DNA from 2 places in the Anaerobacillus sp. QJM3NY_32 genome. Region 2 is predicted to be linked to the other one. Evidence: a T-box and tRNA genes for the amino acid it is inferred to sense, from the RefSeq annotation. Region 2 holds a T-box; the other holds one or more tRNA genes.
The links. The T-box of region 2 lies ahead of ileS (isoleucine--tRNA ligase). A T-box ahead of a tRNA ligase gene usually reads a tRNA of that ligase, here a tRNA-Ile.
Positions count from the first base shown of each region.

Region 1 (9,903 bases), 1.6 Mb from region 2:
TCGACGGACAAGATTCTCACTTGTCTTTCGCTACTCATACCGGCATTCTCACTTCTAAGCGCTCCACCAGTCCTTTCGGTCTGACTTCACTGCCCTTAGAACGCTCTCCTACCATTGTCGTAAGACAATCCACAGCTTCGGTGATACGTTTAGCCCCGGTACATTTTCGGCGCAGCGTCACTCGACCAGTGAGCTATTACGCACTCTTTAAATGATGGCTGCTTCTAAGCCAACATCCTGGTTGTCTAAGCAACGCCACATCCTTTTCCACTTAACGTATACTTTGGGACCTTAGCTGGTGGTCTGGGCTGTTTCCCTCTCGACTACGGATCTTATCACTCGCAGTCTGACTCCCGCGGATAAATCGTTGGCATTCGGAGTTTGACTGGATTCGGTAATCCGGTAAGGACCCCTAGTCCAATCAGTGCTCTACCTCCAAGATTCTTGCCGCGAGGCTAGCCCTAAAGCTATTTCGGAGAGAACCAGCTATCTCCAGGTTCGATTGGCATTTCACCGCTACCCACACCTCATCCCCGCATTTTTCAACATGCGTGGGTTCGGGCCTCCATTCAGTGTTACCTGAACTTCACCCTGGACATGGGTAGATCACCTGGTTTCGGGTCTACGACCACGTACTATTTCGCCCTATTCAGACTCGCTTTCGCTGCGGCTCCGCCTTCTCAGCTTAACCTTGCACGGGATCGTAACTCGCCGGTTCATTCTACAAAAGGCACGCTGTCACCCATTAACGGGCTCCAACTAGTTGTAGGCACACGGTTTCAGGTTCTTTTTCACTCCCCTTCCGGGGTGCTTTTCACCTTTCCCTCACGGTACTGGTTCACTATCGGTCACTAGAGAGTATTTAGCCTTGGGAGATGGTCCTCCCGGATTCCGACGGGGTTTCACGTGTCCCGCCGTACTCAGGATCCGTCTCGGAGGGCATCGGATTTTGACTACAGGATTGTTACCTTCTCTGATGGACCTTTCCAGGTCGCTTCGTCTATCCGTGCCTTTGTAACTCCAAAGAGACGTCCTACAACCCCAGAGGGCAAGCCCTCTGGTTTGGGCTGATTCCGTTTCGCTCGCCGCTACTCAGGAAATCGCGTTTGCTTTCTCTTCCTCCGGGTAATGAGATGTTTCAGTTCCCCGGGTCTGCCTTCCATTCCCTATGTATTCAGAAATGGATACCATCCTATTAAAGATGGTGGGTTCCCCCATTCGGAAATCTCCGGATCAAAGCGTACTTACAGCTCCCCGAAGCATATCGGTGTTCGTCCCGTCCTTCTTAGGCTTCTAGTGCCAAGGCATCCACCGTGCGCCCTTAGTAGCTTAACCTTCGATTTGTTAGGCATTGCTGCCATAACGCATCAGTTATTACTAAGTTATTGCATAAAAAATAATTATTGGATGTCGTTGTTTGTGCTATCTAGTTTTCAAGGAACAAGGCTACTGTTTGAATCCGCCTAAGCTTCATCACTTCACCTGGTTTGAAAGAATAAATCATTCTTTCAAAACTAAACGAAACGCTCATGTAAGGTTGGTAACGTAAGTTACCTTCGTAATTCTCCATAGAAAGGAGGTGATCCAGCCGCACCTTCCGATACGGCTACCTTGTTACGACTTCACCCCAATCATTTGTCCCACCTTCGGCGGCTGGCTCCATAAAGGTTACCCCACCGACTTCGGGTGTTACAAACTCTCGTGGTGTGACGGGCGGTGTGTACAAGGCCCGGGAACGTATTCACCGCGGCATGCTGATCCGCGATTACTAGCAATTCCGGCTTCATGCAGGCGAGTTGCAGCCTGCAATCCGAACTGAGAACGGCTTTATGGGATTCGCTTCACCTCGCGGTGTTGCTGCCCTTTGTACCGTCCATTGTAGCACGTGTGTAGCCCAGGTCATAAGGGGCATGATGATTTGACGTCATCCCCACCTTCCTCCGGTTTGTCACCGGCAGTCACCTTAGAGTGCCCAACTAAATGCTGGCAACTAAGATCAAGGGTTGCGCTCGTTGCGGGACTTAACCCAACATCTCACGACACGAGCTGACGACAACCATGCACCACCTGTCACTCTGTCCCCCGAAGGGGAACGTCCTGTCTCCAGGATTGTCAGAGGATGTCAAGACCTGGTAAGGTTCTTCGCGTTGCTTCGAATTAAACCACATGCTCCACTGCTTGTGCGGGCCCCCGTCAATTCCTTTGAGTTTCAACCTTGCGGTCGTACTCCCCAGGCGGAGTGCTTAATGTGTTAACTTCAGCACTGAGGGTGGAACCCCCCAACACCTAGCACTCATCGTTTACGGCGTGGACTACCAGGGTATCTAATCCTGTTTGCTCCCCACGCTTTCGCGCCTCAGCGTCAGTTACAGACCAGAGAGCCGCCTTCGCCACTGGTGTTCCTCCACATATCTACGCATTTCACCGCTACACGTGGAATTCCACTCTCCTCTTCTGCACTCAAGTCCTCCAGTTTCCAATGACCCTCCACGGTTGAGCCGTGGGCTTTCACATCAGACTTAAAAGACCGCCTGCGCGCGCTTTACGCCCAATAATTCCGGACAACGCTTGCCACCTACGTATTACCGCGGCTGCTGGCACGTAGTTAGCCGTGGCTTTCTGGTTAGGTACCGTCAAGGTACCGCCCTATTCGAACGGTACTTGTTCTTCCCTAACAACAGAGCTTTACGACCCGAAGGCCTTCGTCACTCACGCGGCGTTGCTCCGTCAGACTTTCGTCCATTGCGGAAGATTCCCTACTGCTGCCTCCCGTAGGAGTCTGGGCCGTGTCTCAGTCCCAGTGTGGCCGATCACCCTCTCAGGTCGGCTACGCATCGTCGCCTTGGTAAGCCATTACCTTACCAACTAGCTAATGCGCCGCGGGCCCATCCTGCAGTGTTAGCTCGAAAGCCAACTTTCAACATTGCACCATGCGGTGCGATGTATTACCCGGTATTAGCTCCGGTTTCCCGGAGTTATCCCAGTCTGCAGGGCAGGTTGCCCACGTGTTACTCACCCGTCCGCCGCTAAGATCAGGGAGCAAGCTCCCATCTCTTCGCTCGACTTGCATGTATTAGGCACGCCGCCAGCGTTCGTCCTGAGCCAGGATCAAACTCTCCGATAGAAAGCTTAATCTAGCTTTAAAACAATGTTTTGTTTCCGTAGAAACAACTACTTACATGGCGTTTCGTTCAGTTTTCAAAGATCGATTTGTTTCTTTCAATGTCGTTTTCAGCGACCAAATCATCATACCATGATGACTTGAACAGTGTCAACAACTTTTTTTCAAAAGATGGTGGGCCTGAGTGGACTCGAACCACCGACCTCACGCTTATCAGGCGTGCGCTCTAACCAGCTGAGCTACAGGCCCATCTTTAATGGAGCGGGTGATGGGGATCGAACCCACGACATCAGCTTGGAAGGCTGAGGTTTTACCACTAAACTACACCCGCGATATTGATGGTCGGGAAGACAGGATTTGAACCTGCGACCCCTTGGTCCCAAACCAAGTGCTCTACCAAGCTGAGCTACTTCCCGACATTTTATTAAGTAAATAAATATGGTGCGCCCGAGAGAAGTCGAATCCCTAACCTTCTGATCCGTAGTCAGACGCTCTATCCAATTGAGCTACGGGCGCATATTATATTTGGTGCGGTTGAGAGGACTCGAACCTCCACGGGGTTTCCCCCACTAGCCCCTCAAGCTAGCGCGTCTGCCATTCCGCCACAACCGCACATCGTTACTTGATGAAAACTTAGCATTTTAAAAGAATTGGTGCGGGTGAAGGGACTTGAACCCCCACGTCGTAAGACACTAGATCCTAAGTCTAGCGCGTCTGCCAATTCCGCCACACCCGCAAAAAGTGGTGAGCCATGAAGGACTCGAACCTTCGACCCTCTGATTAAAAGTCAGATGCTCTACCAACTGAGCTAATGGCTCAACATGGCTGGGCTAGCTGGATTCGAACCAGCGCATGACGGAATCAAAATCCGTTGCCTTACCGCTTGGCTATAGCCCAACAATTTATATAATCAGATTCATTTTAGAAAATAATGGCGGTCTCGACGGGAATCGAACCCGCGATCTCCTGCGTGACAGGCAGGCATGTTAACCGCTACACCACGAGACCTCTATAACTGATTACATATCATGTTGTTGAAACATTTTATTTTTAAAATTTGTTGGTGACCCGTACGGGATTCGAACCCGTGTTACCGCCGTGAAAGGGCGGTGTCTTAACCGCTTGACCAACGGGCCATAAAAATGGCGGAGAAGGAGGGATTTGAACCCTCGCGCCGCTCACGCGACCTACACCCTTAGCAGGGGCGCCCCTTCAGCCACTTGGGTACTTCTCCGTTTGGCTCCACAGGTAGGATTCGAACCTACGACCGATCGGTTAACAGCCGATAGCTCTACCACTGAGCTACTGTGGAATAGTGTTTAATTTGTTGTCTCCGTTATCGGCGACATTTAATATAATAACTCATCCGGCAATCAAAGTCAACAGCTTTTTTGAAATTTCTTAAAGCGTTATGTATTCGATCTGGACTTGCTCTCCGAAGAGACTTTATTAATTTACCACATACAATCTAGGTCGTCAATGATAACTTTCAATAAACTTGTTTTAACTTTCCTCTACACTTTCCGCACACATATCGTAAGGTGTCCATCCTTCTCTTCCTTCTATACTTAGCATGGCATTGTTGACACTCGTAAAGGTACTTATATGATTCTACTCTTCTTTGCCCAGGTACTACCTGGCAGTAGCGTGATCCCCCCACTTTTTGAAGAAGTTGTTTGAAATCCTGGTCCTGATGTTTATAACCTTTCTTCTGAATGTGTAGGTGATAATGACATAGTTCATGCTTTATAATCCCTTCAAGTTCTGTTACACCAAATTGATCATAGTGCTTTTTATTGAATTCAAGATTATGTGACCTTAACAAATAACGTCCGCCAGTAGTTCTTAAACGAGCATTAAATGTAGCTTGATGAAGAAAAGGCATACCAAAATACCTCTCGGATATTGCTTCTACTAAACGCTGCAGTTCTTTCTCAGTCAACTCATTCATCCTTTCACTTTCCGAACATATACAAGCCGCTTTTCATAAACTAATTTACATCATCATTCACGCAGTGTCATCCATTAAAGGAGGAGATGGAGTTGCCTGTATGGTTTAAGAAACAACTGAAACAAGCTTACCTTGAGAAAAATCGCCGACAAATCAAGCTTCTTAATCAATGTTGGTTTTTTTACAGAAGAAAACACCGCCCCTAAGGGCAGTGCTTATGATGGCTTTAGCATAGTAAGAGCGATTCTTTCCCTTTTCAAATCAACTTCATCAACCCATACAGTAACAACTTGCCCTACATGGACAACTTCCATAGGGTTTTTCACAAAGCGAGTCGTTAATTTCGAGATATGAACAAGCCCATCTTGTTTAACCCCTATATCAATAAAAGCACCAAAGTCTACTACGTTTCGTACTGTTCCTTCTAACTCCATACCCTGTTCAAGATCTTCCATTTTCAAAACATCTGTTTTTAAAATAGGCTGTGAGAGTTCATCTCGGGGGTCACGCCCCGGCTTCTGCAGAGATGCCACAATATCTTGTAACGTGGGTTCCCCTATATTTAAAGCCTCTGCAGTTTCCTTCATCGGAATTGCAGACAAAGATTGCACTAGTTTTTCAGTCCCAATATCCTGCGGCTTACAATCAATGCGTTCTAAAAGTGCTTTTGTTACCTGATAACTTTCAGGGTGGATCTCTGTTTGATCAAGAGGTTGCTTCCCTCCCATTATTCGAAGAAATCCAATACACTGCTCATATGTTTTAGCACCAAGCCTTGGCACTTTCTTTAACTGCACCCTACTTGTAAACTTTCCTTCTTCATCTCGTTTTTTAACGATATTCATCGCAACTGCTCGAGAAAGACCAGCTACATATTGAAGGAGAGAGACAGAAGCTGTATTCACATTAACGCCAACCTGGTTAACAGCGGTTTCCACAACAAAGGTTAATTGATCATTCAGCTTTTTCTGAGACACATCGTGCTGATATTGTCCCACTCCTACTGATTTAGGATCAATTTTAACTAGCTCAGCAAGTGGGTCTTGAACTCTACGCGCAATGGAAACCGCCGAACGTTCCTCCACCTGTAGATCAGGAAACTCTTCTCTTGCAAGGTCTGATGCAGAGTAAACACTCGCTCCTGCTTCATTAACAATTAAATAGACCACTTTTACTTCCACTTCTTTTATCACATCTGCAATAAACTGTTCGGTTTCACGTGATGCCGTCCCGTTCCCTATAGCAACCATCTCAATATCGTAGTCTTTTATCATTTGTATCACTATAGCTTTCGCTTTCTCGACTTCTGAGCGTGGCGGTGTTGGATAGATAACAGACACATTAAGCATTTTACCGGTATCATCAACAACAGCTAGTTTACACCCAGTTCGAAAGGCAGGATCTACCCCAAGTACTCTCTTTCCTTTTAAAGGGGGTTGTAGCAAAAGATGTTTTAGGTTTTCTGAGAAAATATGAATGGCTTGGTCCTCAGCTCGCTCAGTTAATTCTTTACGTATTTCTCTTTCTACAGAAGGTTGAATAAGACGTTTGTAACTGTCAATAATGGCTTCCTCTAATAGAGTGACGCAACTTTGCTGCTGATTTTTTATTATTTTCCTATTTAAATAATCATGGATTGAATCAGTAGGTGGGGTGACTGATGTACGTAAAACTTTTTCCTTCTCACCTCTATTAATCGCCAGAACCCGATGTGGAACGATTTTTGAAATACCTTCCTGGTAGGAATAGTACATTTCAAATATCTTTTTAGGATCTTCTTCTTCAGATTTCACAGCGGTTTGAAGAATACCATGTTGAAATGTTTTTGCACGAATCCACTTACGTGCGTCCGCATCATCTGATATCCATTCAGCAATAATATCCTGCGCTCCTTGGATGGCATCTTCCACTGTAGGAACTTCGTTTTCTTTTGATATGTATTCTACAGCCGCTTCGGAGGCTTCTCCAGTTCCATCATTTAGAATCCAAAGAGCAAGAGGCTCCAATCCCTTCTCTTTTGCAATTGTAGCCTTCGTTCGTTTCTTTTGTTTATAAGGTCGATATAGATCTTCTACTTCTTGAAGCTTAGTAGCCTTCTCTAGTTGCTTCTTTAATTCATCTGTTAGTTTGTCTTGCTCCCGTATGAGACGAATAACCTCTTCTTTTCGATTGGCGAGATTTTGAAGATAAAGCCAAGCTTCCTGAATATCCCTCAATTGAACTTCATCAAGCCCACCTGTTAACTCCTTACGGTAACGCGCAATAAACGGAACCGTGTTACCATCATTTAAAAGTGTGATTACTTCTCGTACACTTCGTTCAGCAAGCTGCAATTTCTGCGCTACCTTATGAAAATGTTCCGCTTGCTTTTTATCTGCTGTCATTTCCAAAATAATTCCTCCTCGGGACTCATTCGATAATACTATTAGTTTACCGGATAAGTTGATTAGTTAAAAGCGCGCAAGCATAATCACTAAAACACTTCAGACGGTTTCTACTACTAGTAGTAGAAACTTAAACCAAAATAAAAAAGCTCTCCCTGATTTATCTGGAAGAACTTTTTATACCGTTTTCCCTACAAGGAGAGTAATGTCATCATTTGTAGAGGGAAGCGCGTCTGTTAAATGCTGAAAGGATTCCTTTACTGAATCAAATCGAGCAATCATTGAGTAGTTTTTAGAACTAATTTGAACACCGTCAGAATAAGTAACGAAAGAGGACCCTGAAGGATAATCAATTGATTGCACCTTCACCTTCTGAAGCTTTCCTGAGAGATACCCTGAATAAGAGATAGGACGAATAATCTTACCATCCGGTTGGTAAATAATTAAATTAATATTTCCTATACCACTATATTCGAGCTGTCTTGTCTTAAGATCAAGTTTAAAAATAGAAAGCACGCACCCACGTTTCCCTCTCATCTCTTCATTTGCACGTTTCATCAAAGTTTCTACATCTTCATCCTGATATTCTTTTACTACATTGATAGCGGCTAGGGAAGAATCTTTAGCCATATCTCCACTGCCAAGCCCATCCGCTACAGCGCAAATGAAATAATCAGATGTTTCAGCTACATAATAGCTATCCCCGCACATCTGATTACCTGCCTTAGGTTTCTGATAAGCTGCAACAGTAAGCTTTTTAAAATCATGATGATGAATCATGATTAAAAAGCCTCCGTTGGTTCAATACGAATTGCCTGTCTTAATTTTTCGAGAGCTCTTCTCTGCAAGCGGGAAACATGCATTTGTGAAATACCAAGCTTCTCTCCAGTTTCTTTCTGGCTCATATTTTCAAAATACGTACAATTCAAGATTTCTTGTTCTCGCTCAGTGAGTACTGCAAAAGCCTTTTTAAGAAGCATTTGCTGATCCACAAGATCAAACCCTTGCTCTTGATCACCAACTAGATCAAGTAGAGTAACTGTACTTCCTTCCTGATCTGCTTCAATTGAACTATCAACCGAAAGAGCTTGATAACTTTTGCCCATTTCCATCGTCTCAAGAACTTCTTCCTCAGATACATTAAGGTACTCTGCAAGTTCATCGACCTTTGGAGAACGCTGAAGTTCATTAGTTAATTCTTCAACCGCTTTTTTAATACGGGGTCCAAGCTCTTTTATTCTTCTCGGCACATGAACACTCCATGTTTTGTCCCGAATAAACCGTTTGATTTCACCGACAATCGTTGGAACTGCAAACGATTCAAAGCTTCTACCAAATTCAGGGTCGTAACGACGAAGAGCTGCAAGCAACCCAATCATCCCAACCTGTGAAAGGTCGTCATGAATGCTTTTCCCCTTCGAGAACTTACGAGCGAGTGACTGCACAAGATCCTGATACCTCTCAACAAGCTTTAGTTGAACAACTTCATCAGTCGGATCGTTTTGATATTGCTCAATCCACTCATATACCTCATTGTTGTTATTATTGCGGGGATGATGAGATTGTGTCGGCATCTACTTCCACCCCATCTCTGTGGAGGAACTTTGTCATCATGACTACTACTCCGTCCTCTCCACTGATTTCCACTTTGTCCATCAGTGATTCAATCAGAAAGAGCCCTAATCCTCCCTCACTGAGTTGTTCTACAGACTTGTCACTATCAACTGGTCCAAGCTTTTCGGAAACTTTTGTATAGTCAAAACTTTGACCGCGATCGAGCACCATCATCTCAAGTCGGTCTTCATAAATACCAAATCCAATTGTGATTTGACCCTTTTCATCTTCTTTATAGGCATGGTTCACTGCATTTGTACAAGCTTCTGAAAGAGCAATTTTGATATCCTCAATCTCATCATAGGAATACCCCATGCGATTCGCAATTCCTGAAACCGTTAATCTCGTAACGCCAACAAATTCTGCTTGTGCAGGGATTTTCATTTCAACAAAATCTGAAATATTGATCACTTCGATCCCCCCTTTACGTCTTCGATATCGATCACTTCGTCTAATCCAGTGATTTCAAAAAGACGCTGTACGCGTGAAGTCATTCCAGTCAACTTAATAGAGCTACCGTGCTCTTTAGATGACTTCAGTGCACCTACGAAAACACCAAGACCAGTACTGTCCATATAGTTTACGTCACCAAGATGAACAAGTGTCTCATGTCCTTCTTTTCCAGTTAACGGAAGCAAAGCTTCACGGAGCTGAGGTGCTGTATAAGCATCTATTTCACCAGCTATATGTAAATGATGTGTATTTTCATGGTCTTCTTGTTTGATTTGCAAATTCATAACATTACCCCCTGTAGGTTGCTTCTAATTATTAGTTAAATCCATTAATTCCTTATTCCACTTTTAGAAAGAAGTTAAACCTCACGACGCAAAATA
Region 1 is NZ_CM149684.1:233,214-243,116, reverse strand. Features, by position in the region: rRNA gene AC0VYH_RS01410 (23S ribosomal RNA) at 1-1,335, opposite strand, end outside; rRNA gene AC0VYH_RS01405 (16S ribosomal RNA) at 1,573-3,124, opposite strand; tRNA gene AC0VYH_RS01400 (tRNA-Ile) at 3,294-3,370, opposite strand; tRNA gene AC0VYH_RS01395 (tRNA-Gly) at 3,379-3,452, opposite strand; tRNA gene AC0VYH_RS01390 (tRNA-Pro) at 3,461-3,537, opposite strand; tRNA gene AC0VYH_RS01385 (tRNA-Arg) at 3,561-3,637, opposite strand; tRNA gene AC0VYH_RS01380 (tRNA-Leu) at 3,648-3,733, opposite strand; tRNA gene AC0VYH_RS01375 (tRNA-Leu) at 3,773-3,857, opposite strand; tRNA gene AC0VYH_RS01370 (tRNA-Lys) at 3,864-3,939, opposite strand; tRNA gene AC0VYH_RS01365 (tRNA-Gln) at 3,944-4,018, opposite strand; tRNA gene AC0VYH_RS01360 (tRNA-Asp) at 4,054-4,129, opposite strand; tRNA gene AC0VYH_RS01355 (tRNA-Glu) at 4,183-4,257, opposite strand; tRNA gene AC0VYH_RS01350 (tRNA-Ser) at 4,265-4,355, opposite strand; tRNA gene AC0VYH_RS01345 (tRNA-Asn) at 4,359-4,433, opposite strand; gene AC0VYH_RS01340 (SprT family protein) at 4,611-5,063, opposite strand; gene cmpA (cortex morphogenetic protein CmpA) at 5,165-5,278, shown strand; gene AC0VYH_RS01330 (Tex family protein) at 5,288-7,456, opposite strand; gene AC0VYH_RS01325 (PP2C family serine/threonine-protein phosphatase) at 7,634-8,236, opposite strand; gene sigB (RNA polymerase sigma factor SigB) at 8,239-9,030, opposite strand; gene rsbW (anti-sigma B factor RsbW) at 8,999-9,454, opposite strand; gene AC0VYH_RS01310 (STAS domain-containing protein) at 9,478-9,807, opposite strand; gene AC0VYH_RS01305 (PP2C family protein-serine/threonine phosphatase) at 9,882-9,903, opposite strand, start outside.
Region 1: it encodes a tRNA-Ile, which carries the amino acid that the T-box ahead of ileS (isoleucine--tRNA ligase) is inferred to sense. The anticodon was not compared.

Region 2 (9,903 bases):
CCTTTCATTACGTTGACTTTGATGATGTATTTCCAGCAGGTAAAGATAATATGATTTATCAAACAATCGAGCAAATCGAAAAGAAGTATGGGAATGGAAAGAAACCTTCTCCTTATACTGTGACAATGACGAGTGAACTTCCTTTAGAGAGGGGACTTGGGAGCAGCGCTGCAGCCATTGTCGCTGCTGTCGAAATCGCGGACTTTACAATGGGTCTTCATCTAACGATTGAAGAAAAAGTACAGATTGCTACAACATTTGAAGGCCATGCTGATAATGTTGCCGCGTCCCTTTATGGAGGACTAGTTATTGCAACTGGAGAGGAAGGTATAGGAACGATTTCACATCAAGTAACTGATTTAGAGATGATCGCACTAATTCCACATCGTAAATTGAAAACAACGGATTCTCGATCAGTGTTGCCCGATATGCTCCCTTTTCAAGAAGCTGTAGAGGCAAGCAATATCGCAAATGTTTTTGTAGGCGCTGCTCTTCAAAATGATTGGAAATTGGCGGGTAAGCTAATGGAGCGTGATCTTTTTCATCAACCTTATCGAAAACATCTAGTGCCAGACTTAGAAAAGGTTCGTGCGATTGCTATGGATAATGGAGCGTATGGAGCTGCTTTAAGCGGTGCTGGTCCAACATTAATTGTCTTTCATGCCAAAGCATCGTCGAATGAACTTCGCTTAGCGCTAGAAAAAGCTTTTCCTGAGTATTGTTGTGAATTGCTTATACCTGCGTCAACAGGGATAGAAATAACGTACGGAGCTTATCAAAATCAATCCATTTAATTGAGAAGTCGTCCTCTAGAAGGGCGGCTTTTTTTGTGTTTTTGGACGGATGATCGCCTGACAAAACTAGTGATAATTATCCAAAATAACCTCGCTCTAACCGGCACAATCTGACAGTTTTATAAAGAAACTTAGTCTATACTTAGTATCAAAATCGCAAGGGGGGAGGCGTTCGGTGGCAGTATACCTTGATGTGATCTGGTTGCTAAATTTTTGTTTCGATTACATGCTACTTGCGCTAACTGGGATACTGCTGAAGAAACAAGTGAAAAAGAGACGGCTTGTTACTGGTGCATTAATCGCTTCGTGTTATGTGCTTTTTCTTTTTGTTCCTGCCCTAACATTTATGGTAAACCCATTCATGAAGCTGCTCTACTCCTTACTTATTGTTGTGGTAACGTTTGGCTTTACAAGGTTTCGTAGCTTTTTTCAATGTTGGCTTCTCTTCTATTTTGTCACGTTTATGATTGGCGGAGGAATGATGGGGGCGCATTATTTCTTTCAAAAAGATATGACGGTGTATAACGGAGCGGTCGCTACACAAAGTACTGGATTTGGGGACCCCATTAGCTGGCTTTTTGTGATAGTTGGTTTCCCTATTGTTTGGTTTTTTTCAAAAAGAAGAGTGGATCATCTTGAGACAACACGAATTCATTTTGATCAACTAGCAGAAGTTAGTATCCGAATTGATGATGTGACAATTTCAGCTAAAGCACTTGTCGATAGCGGCAACCAGCTACAAGACCCTTTAAGCGGCTCACCTGTTATGATCCTCGATATGACGGTGCATGAAGCGAACTTTCCACCATCGTTTATTCAGAAAGCCAAAAACATCACAGAATTCCAGGAAGAAGGAGAGGAGGATCGTTGGGAACATCGGTTACGTATTGTTCCGTTTCGGGCAGTCGGACAAGATCATCAATTCTTGTGTGCTGTAAAGCCGGATGAAGTATTGATCTCGATGGAGGGGCGTTCATTAACTGTCAAAAAAGTACTTGTTGGATTAAGCTTTCATACGATTTCAGGAGAAAAAGATTATACGTGTATCCTTCATCCGAAAATGCTGACAGGACATAAGGCGACTGCGTCATAGAAGAGAAAACAAGACGACCAAGGAGGAGTTCGAGATGGGGAAAATGAAAATTAAGTTAGTTCTATGGTGGCAGCGGATCCTAATGAAGCTTGGTATTAAACCTGATGAGATCTATTACATAGGAGGGAGCGAAGCGTTACCTCCTCCTCTATCGAAAGATGAAGAGGCCCATTTATTAATTCAATTACCTAAGGGAGATAAAGCAGCAAGGTCGATTTTAATTGAGCGTAATCTTCGCCTAGTCGTTTATATTGCACGGAAATTTGAGAATACGGGGATCAACATTGAAGATTTAATTAGTATTGGTACGATTGGTCTCATCAAAGCAGTAAACACATTTAATCCTGAGAAAAAAATCAAGCTTGCAACCTATGCATCAAGGTGTATAGAGAATGAAATATTAATGTTCCTTCGACGGAATAATAAAATACGCTCAGAAGTTTCATTTGATGAGCCGCTTAATGTGGACTGGGATGGGAATGAGCTCCTTTTGTCTGATGTACTAGGGACAGATGAAGATATCATTACGCGCGGGATAGAAGCTCGCGTCGATCGTAGATTACTTGTGAAGGCATTAGAAACACTTAATCCAAGAGAAAAACAAATTATGGAGCTAAGGTTTGGTCTTGCTGGAGAAGAAGAGAAAACGCAAAAAGATGTTGCCGATTTACTTGGCATTTCTCAATCATATATTTCAAGGCTCGAAAAGCGCATCATTAAACGACTTCGAAAAGAGTTCAATAAAATGGTCTGAGCTTCTTAGCATAATAGATGCATAAAATTCCCACTCGCGGAGATACTTTACTTTGACAGCATCTCCGATGAGGAGGGAATGAGTTGACACGAAACAAAGTCGAGATTTGTGGAGTAGATACATCCAAACTTCCAGTACTTAAAAATGAAAAAATGAGAGTACTCTTTAAGCAGATGCAGGAAGGGGATATTTCGGCACGTGAAGAACTAGTGAATGGTAATTTAAGACTTGTTCTAAGCGTGATCCAGCGATTTAATAATCGAGGAGAATACGTGGATGATCTATTTCAGGTGGGCTGCATTGGCCTGATGAAATCCATAGATAACTTTGATTTAGGGCAAAACGTGAAATTCTCTACTTATGCAGTGCCGATGATCATCGGTGAAATCAGAAGATATCTCCGTGACAATAATCCGATCAGAGTGTCACGATCTTTAAGAGATATCGCTTATAAGTCTCTCCAGATTAGAGATAAATTAATGACGAAGAATTCCAAAGAACCAAATCCGACTGAAATTGCCAAAGAGCTTGGGGTGACGAAGGAAGAAGTAGTCTTTGCACTTGATGCGATTCAGGATCCTGTTTCATTATTTGAACCTATTTATAATGATGGAGGCGACCCCATTTTCGTTATGGATCAAATCAGTGATGATAAACAGAAAGACATCCAGTGGCTTGAAGATATTGCTTTAAAGGAAGCCATGACAAGATTAAATCAGCGAGAGAACATGATCTTACAAATGAGATTCTTCCAGGGTAAAACGCAAATGGAAGTAGCAGATGAGATTGGGATTTCGCAGGCACAGGTGTCCCGACTCGAGAAAGCGGCGATACACCAAATGAATAAAAATATCCAAAGTTAGAACGAGACCTGGGAAACAGGTCTTTTCTTTTGCCTTCTTTTCATATAATGAGATGAAAGGTGGGTGCGCGATGATAAAAATATCAGAATTTCAGGTGAAAGATGTTGTGAATGTCTCGAATGGACGTAAGCTTGGTCACATCGCTGATCTGGAAATTAATTTAACGACAGGAAAAATAGAAGCGATTGTGATTCCAGGGGCAGGTAAAATGATGGGATTGTTTGCGCGAGAAAGTGATGTCGTTATTCCATGGCGCAACATAGTGAAAATTGGGTCAGATGTCATTCTAGTAAGACATCATGATACAGCTGATGGCGAATCGTTTCAGAAAGAATCATAAGGAAAGAAAGATCTAACAATCTATATCCCTTAGGCACAACATATTATGATAAAATAAGGTATAAACTGTATCATGGTATAAAGGGGTGCAACTGTGGAAAAAGAACCATTTCAACCATCAACACATAAAACATCACTGGCACTGAAATTTCCAGATCAAGCTGAACGGAACGATAACCTGATAGCAGGTTTTTCAACCCGTAGAAACGGAGTTAGCCAGACTCCGTTTTCTAGCTTGAATCTTGGATTCCACGTACCAGATCGAGCGAGAGATGTACTAATAAATCGCGAAACCCTTGCCTATGATATCGGACAATCCCTTGATCGATGGATCGTTGGTGAGCAAATTCATGGCGCCGACATTGCGAATGTAACAGCAGCGGATAAGGGACGAGGAGCAACGAATCATCAAGATGCCGTTCCGAAAGTGGACGGGCTATATACAGATGATCCCGAAGTTCTTCTAACCGCTCTTTATGCCGATTGCGTACCGCTCTATTTCTATGCGCCATCAGCTAAAAGAGTGGGGATTGCCCACGCAGGCTGGAAAGGAACAACGAAGAATATTGCAGGAGAGATGATTCGTGCGTGGAACAATGATGGAATCCAAACCGACGATATTTATGCTGCAGTCGGCCCTTCAATAGGGAAATGTTGCTACGAGGTTGATGATGGCGTTATCGAACACATTAAAGCGCTAGTAGGAGATCAGGATCTGTTTTTTGATGAAAAAGCAACAGGGAAATACCAGCTTGATTTAAAAGCCGTGAATCGCGAGCTCCTCCTTCGGTCAGGGATTAAGGCGAGTCAACTATCAGTTAGTGACTATTGTACAAGCTGTAGCAATCTGTTTTTCTCTCACCGAAATGAAAATGGAAAAACAGGAAGAATGATGGCATACATAGGACTCGGGGAGGTATAGCGTTATCGTGAATGTAAGAGAAAGTCTAGAAACAATCAAAGGAAAAATTAACGCAGCAGCAGAACGGTCATGTCGTGATCCTCAGCATATTCATGTTGTAGCGGTGACGAAATATGTTAGCGTCGAACGTACAAAAGAAGCATTAGAAGCTGGCGTTACTCACTTCGGTGAAAGTCGTGATGAGGGGCTATTGAAGAAAGTAGAAGCTATTGGCACATTGCCTTCGTGGCACTTTATTGGCACACTACAATCTCGTAAAGTAAAAGACATTCTTCCATTTGTAAATTATATTCACTCCCTCGATCGTATATCTCTAGCTAAAGAAATACAAAAGAGAGCTGATGGTGAAGTAAACTGTTTTGTGCAAGTTAACGTGTCTGGTGAAGAATCTAAGCATGGATTATCGCCAGGTGAGACGCTACCTTTTATTGAGTCACTTAATGAATTCTCATCTATTAAAGTCGTAGGATTAATGGCTATGGCTCCGCATACAGATAATACAAATGAAATTCGAGATGTTTTCAAGAAACTTCGTGAGCTTGGAGAACGTGTCCAAAGCCTTTCACTCCCACATGCTCCATGCAATGAGCTTTCAATGGGGATGTCAAATGATTATGAAATTGCTGTTGAAGAGGGCGCGACATATGTTCGCATTGGATCGTCACTTATCGGAAATGAAAAATAAAATAAGCTCTCCAGGAGGTGCAGGGAATTGGGTATCAAAACGAAATTCAAGCAGTTCTTTGAACTTGATGATGAAACGATAGAGTTGGATGAGCAGCAGGAGCAAGATTCATATATGGAAGAAGAAGAGCCTGAAGTAACTCGAGCGAATCGTAAGCAGTCTAAACAAAATGTGGTAAGTCTTCAAAGCGTTCATAAGAACTCAAGAGTTGTGCTAGTTGAACCAAGAGTGTATGCTGAAGCTCAGGATATCGCTGATCACGTGAAAAATCGGAAGTCTGTTGTGATGAATCTTCAACGTATTCCACAAGATCAGGCGAGACGCATTGTTGATTTTCTAAGTGGAACAGTCTACGCTGTTGGTGGCGATATTCAGAAACTCGGTCCGGATACGTTTATATGTACACCGGACAATGTTGAAATTTCAGGTAACATTACAGATGAAATTTACGAAGACCAGTAATTAAGAAAGGGTGAAAAGTTTGAACATAGTTTCAATCTTACTTTCAGCAGTACAAATTTATACGTGGATCCTCATCATTTACATCTTTATGTCATGGATTCCAAATGCAAGAGAATCTTCTATTGGACGAATGATTGCTTCTATAGCAGAACCATATCTAGCTCCGTTTCGTAAGATTATTCCTCCAATCGGTGGAATGCTTGATATTTCTCCGATCGTAGCCATTTTCGCACTTCAGTTTGTGCAATATGGAATTATTGCGGTCTTTAGATTCATAGGCTAATGTCTATTTACGAACACTATCGTCCAGAAGAAAGAACATTTGTCGATCGCGTTTTACAATGGCAGGATGAGGTTCAAGAAAGGTATGCTCCAAGATTAACCGATTTTCTTGATCCAAGAGAACAGGATATGGTGAGGCAAATCATTGGAAATCACTCTGACGTGGGCGTGTTTTTTTCAGGTGGAGTTGAAGGGTCTGAGCGTCAGAGGGCTCTTCTTGTTCCTCCTTACTTTGAACCAACAACGGAAGATTTCGAGATAATCGCTTTTGAAATTACATATCCAGCCAAATTCGTATCACTTACTCATCCAGATTTGCTTGGGGCAATGATGGGTCTTGGAATTAAGCGTGAGAAGTTTGGAGATATCCTTGTGCAGGATAGTGCTGCGCATTTAATCGTAGCGAAGGAAATTGCGGATTTCGTGAAAATGAATTTAACACATGCAGGTAAAGCGTCCATATCTCCTAACGAAATTCCATTAACGAGCGTAAGCGTCGTAGAAGCTTCCTGGCAGGAGCAGTCAGGCACAGTAACAAGCCTTCGTTTGGATACGGTACTTGCAGAAGTATACAATCTATCACGAGGTAAGGTTGCTCCGATGATTGAACATGATCGAGCGAAATTAAATTGGAAGATCGTCAGTCAACCTTCTGCTGAAGTGAAAGAGGGAGACTATTTATCGTTACGAGGTTCAGGTAGAAGTAAGATTATTTCTGTTGATGGCAAAACAAAGCGGGATAAATGGCGAATTACGTATCAAATTCGTAAATAGTTTGTCATAAATAGAAGGAATATCCAAATGATTGTCGAAATACGAGTAAGCCGGGTATATGAAAAAAGAGAGTAAATCGGAGGTGGCTGAATTGCCTTTAACACCATTAGATATTCATAACAAAGAATTTACACGCGGATTCCGCGGTTATGATGAAGATGAGGTCAATGAGTTTCTTGATCAGGTAATCAAAGATTATGAAACGGTAATCAGAGAAAAGAAAGAATTGAATGAGAGAGTGAAGCTTCTAGAAGAACGACTTGGGCACTTCTCAAACCTTGAAGAAACGTTAAATAAGTCGATCCTAGTAGCACAAGAGTCAGCGGAAGAAGTGAGACAAAACGCTAAGAAAGAATCCCAGCTCATCGTAAAAGAAGCTGAGAAAAATGCCGACCGCATTATTAATGATTCGCTTGCTAAAGCGCGTAAAATCTCCATGGATAATGAAGAGCTGAAAAAACAAGCAGCGGTTTATCGCACGCGTTTTCGTATGCTAGTTGAAGCCCAGCTAGAGATGCTAAATAATGAAGACTGGGATGGCTTAGTGGCTCGATTTGATGAGGAAGAAGATCAGCAACAGGAGCAAATCGAAGAAAAAGCATAAAGCACTCATTTATTTTTTGTCATTTCCTTGACTTCTTATTTTTATTTACACTATACTTCTATTAATAGCAATAACGATCGACGAAGATGGGAAGAGTATCTGATTCTTACTTAACAAAGCGAGCCGGGAATGGTGTGAGCCGGTGTTAAGCAATCAGAGAAGATCGCCCCTGAGTCCCGTGCTGAACGATAAGTAAGCCTCGGCGAATCATTCACGTTACGAATGCAAAGTGAGCGCAAAGCTTAATTTGGGTGGTACCACGGGAAAACCTTCTCGTCCCTTTTCGGGGACGAGAAGGTTTTTTTATTTTGTAGCACACTTTGAAGAAACAACGCCCGAGTGGCTGAAGATCGTTACGGTTGTTGCTCGTTATAAGTTGAAGGAGGAAACCTCATGAGCTATAAAGAAACGCTCTTAATGCCAAAAACAAAATTTCCGATGAGAGGAAATTTACCGAATAAAGAGCCCGACATGCAAAAAGAATGGGCAAACATTAATCTCTATGAAAAAGTACAGGAAAGAACGAAGGACCGCCCCCTATTCGTCCTACATGATGGCCCTCCATATGCAAATGGTGACATCCATATGGGTCATGCAGAGAACAAAGTTTTAAAAGATATCATCGTTCGATATAAATCAATGAACGGTTTTAATGCTCCATATGTTCCTGGTTGGGATACGCACGGACTTCCAATCGAGCAGGCGTTAACGAAAAAAGGCGTCGATCGTAAGAAGTTAACGGTTGCTGAATTTAGAAAGAAATGTGAAGAATACGCATTAAAACAAGTTGATCGCCAGCGTGAACAATTCAAGCGGCTTGGAGTTCGTGCTGATTGGGATAACCCATACATTACGCTTGATAAAGGCTATGAAGCACAGCAAATTAAAGTGTTCGGAGAAATGGCAAAACGCGGTTATATTTATAAAGATAAAAAAACCGTTTATTGGTCTCCGACATCTGAATCAGCATTAGCAGAAGCTGAGATCGAGTATCAAGATAAGCGCTCTGCATCGATTTACGTTGCGTTTGATGTAAAAGATGGAAAAGGTGTTCTTGATGGCGATGAGAAATTTATCATCTGGACAACAACACCGTGGACAATTCCTTCAAACCTTGCCATTGCGTTGAATGAGAAGTTTGAATACAGCGTCATTGAAGCGGATGGTACGAAATATGTTGTAGCAACAGAGCTTGTTGATCAATTAAAAGAAGAATTTGAGTGGAACAACGTAAGTGAAGTGAAGCGCGTAAAAGGTAGCGAACTTGAATACGTGACGGCTCAGCATCCAATCTACGATCGTGAATCTCTTGTGATCCTTGGTGACCACGTAACGCTTGACGCAGGTACAGGTTGCGTTCATACAGCCCCGGGACACGGTGAAGATGACTATATGATCGGAAGAAAGTATAAGCTAGACATCCTTTGCCCTGTAGATGAGAAAGGTGTTTTCACTGACGAAGCTCCTGGCTTTGAAGGTATGTTCTATGACAAAGCAAATAAACCAATTACTGAAAAACTTGAAGAAGTTGGCGCGCTAGTGAAGCTTACATTCTTCACTCACTCTTACCCACACGATTGGCGTACGAAGAAACCAATCATTTTCCGTGCAACAGAGCAGTGGTTTGCGTCGATCAAAGAGTTCCGCCCTGAACTTCTTCAAGCTGTAGCAGATGTGAAATGGTTCCCATCATGGGGTGAAATTCGCCTTCATAATATGGTGAAGGATCGTGAAGATTGGTGTATTTCTCGTCAACGTGCATGGGGCGTTCCAATCCCAGTGTTCTATGGCGAAAATAATGAGCCAATCATTACAGATGAGACAATTGCTCATGTATCAGAATTGTTCCGTAAGCATGGATCAAACATTTGGTTTGAGTGGGATGCAAAAGAACTTCTACCTGAAGGATTTACTTCAGAGCATAGTCCAAACGGTGAATTCCGCAAAGAAATGGATATCATGGATGTTTGGTTTGACTCAGGTTCTTCTCACCAAGCTGTTCTGGAAGAAAGAAGCGACCTTGCAAGACCTGCTGATTTGTATCTAGAAGGTTCTGATCAGTACCGTGGCTGGTTTAACTCGTCCCTTTCAACAGCTGTAGCCGTAACAGGGAAAGCACCTTATAAAGCGGTTCTCAGTCATGGATTTATTCTTGACGGTGAAGGAAAGAAAATGAGTAAGTCACTTGGAAATACAATGGTACCGAATGATGTTATGAAACAATTGGGTGCGGATATTCTTCGTCTATGGGTATCATCGGCGGATTATCAAGCTGACGTTCGCGTATCGAATGATATTTTAAAACAAGTAGCTGAAGTGTACCGAAAGATT
Region 2 is NZ_CM149684.1:1,797,632-1,807,534, forward strand. Features, by position in the region: gene thrB (homoserine kinase) at 1-794, shown strand, start outside; gene spoIIGA (sigma-E processing peptidase SpoIIGA) at 970-1,887, shown strand; gene sigE (RNA polymerase sporulation sigma factor SigE) at 1,922-2,641, shown strand; gene sigG (RNA polymerase sporulation sigma factor SigG) at 2,725-3,504, shown strand; gene AC0VYH_RS09660 (YlmC/YmxH family sporulation protein) at 3,575-3,844, shown strand; gene pgeF (peptidoglycan editing factor PgeF) at 3,938-4,765, shown strand; gene AC0VYH_RS09670 (YggS family pyridoxal phosphate-dependent enzyme) at 4,773-5,450, shown strand; gene AC0VYH_RS09675 (cell division protein SepF) at 5,478-5,912, shown strand; gene AC0VYH_RS09680 (YggT family protein) at 5,932-6,195, shown strand; gene AC0VYH_RS09685 (YlmH family RNA-binding protein) at 6,195-6,968, shown strand; gene AC0VYH_RS09690 (DivIVA domain-containing protein) at 7,060-7,572, shown strand; T-box leader at 7,647-7,856, shown strand; gene ileS (isoleucine--tRNA ligase) at 7,966-9,903, shown strand, end outside.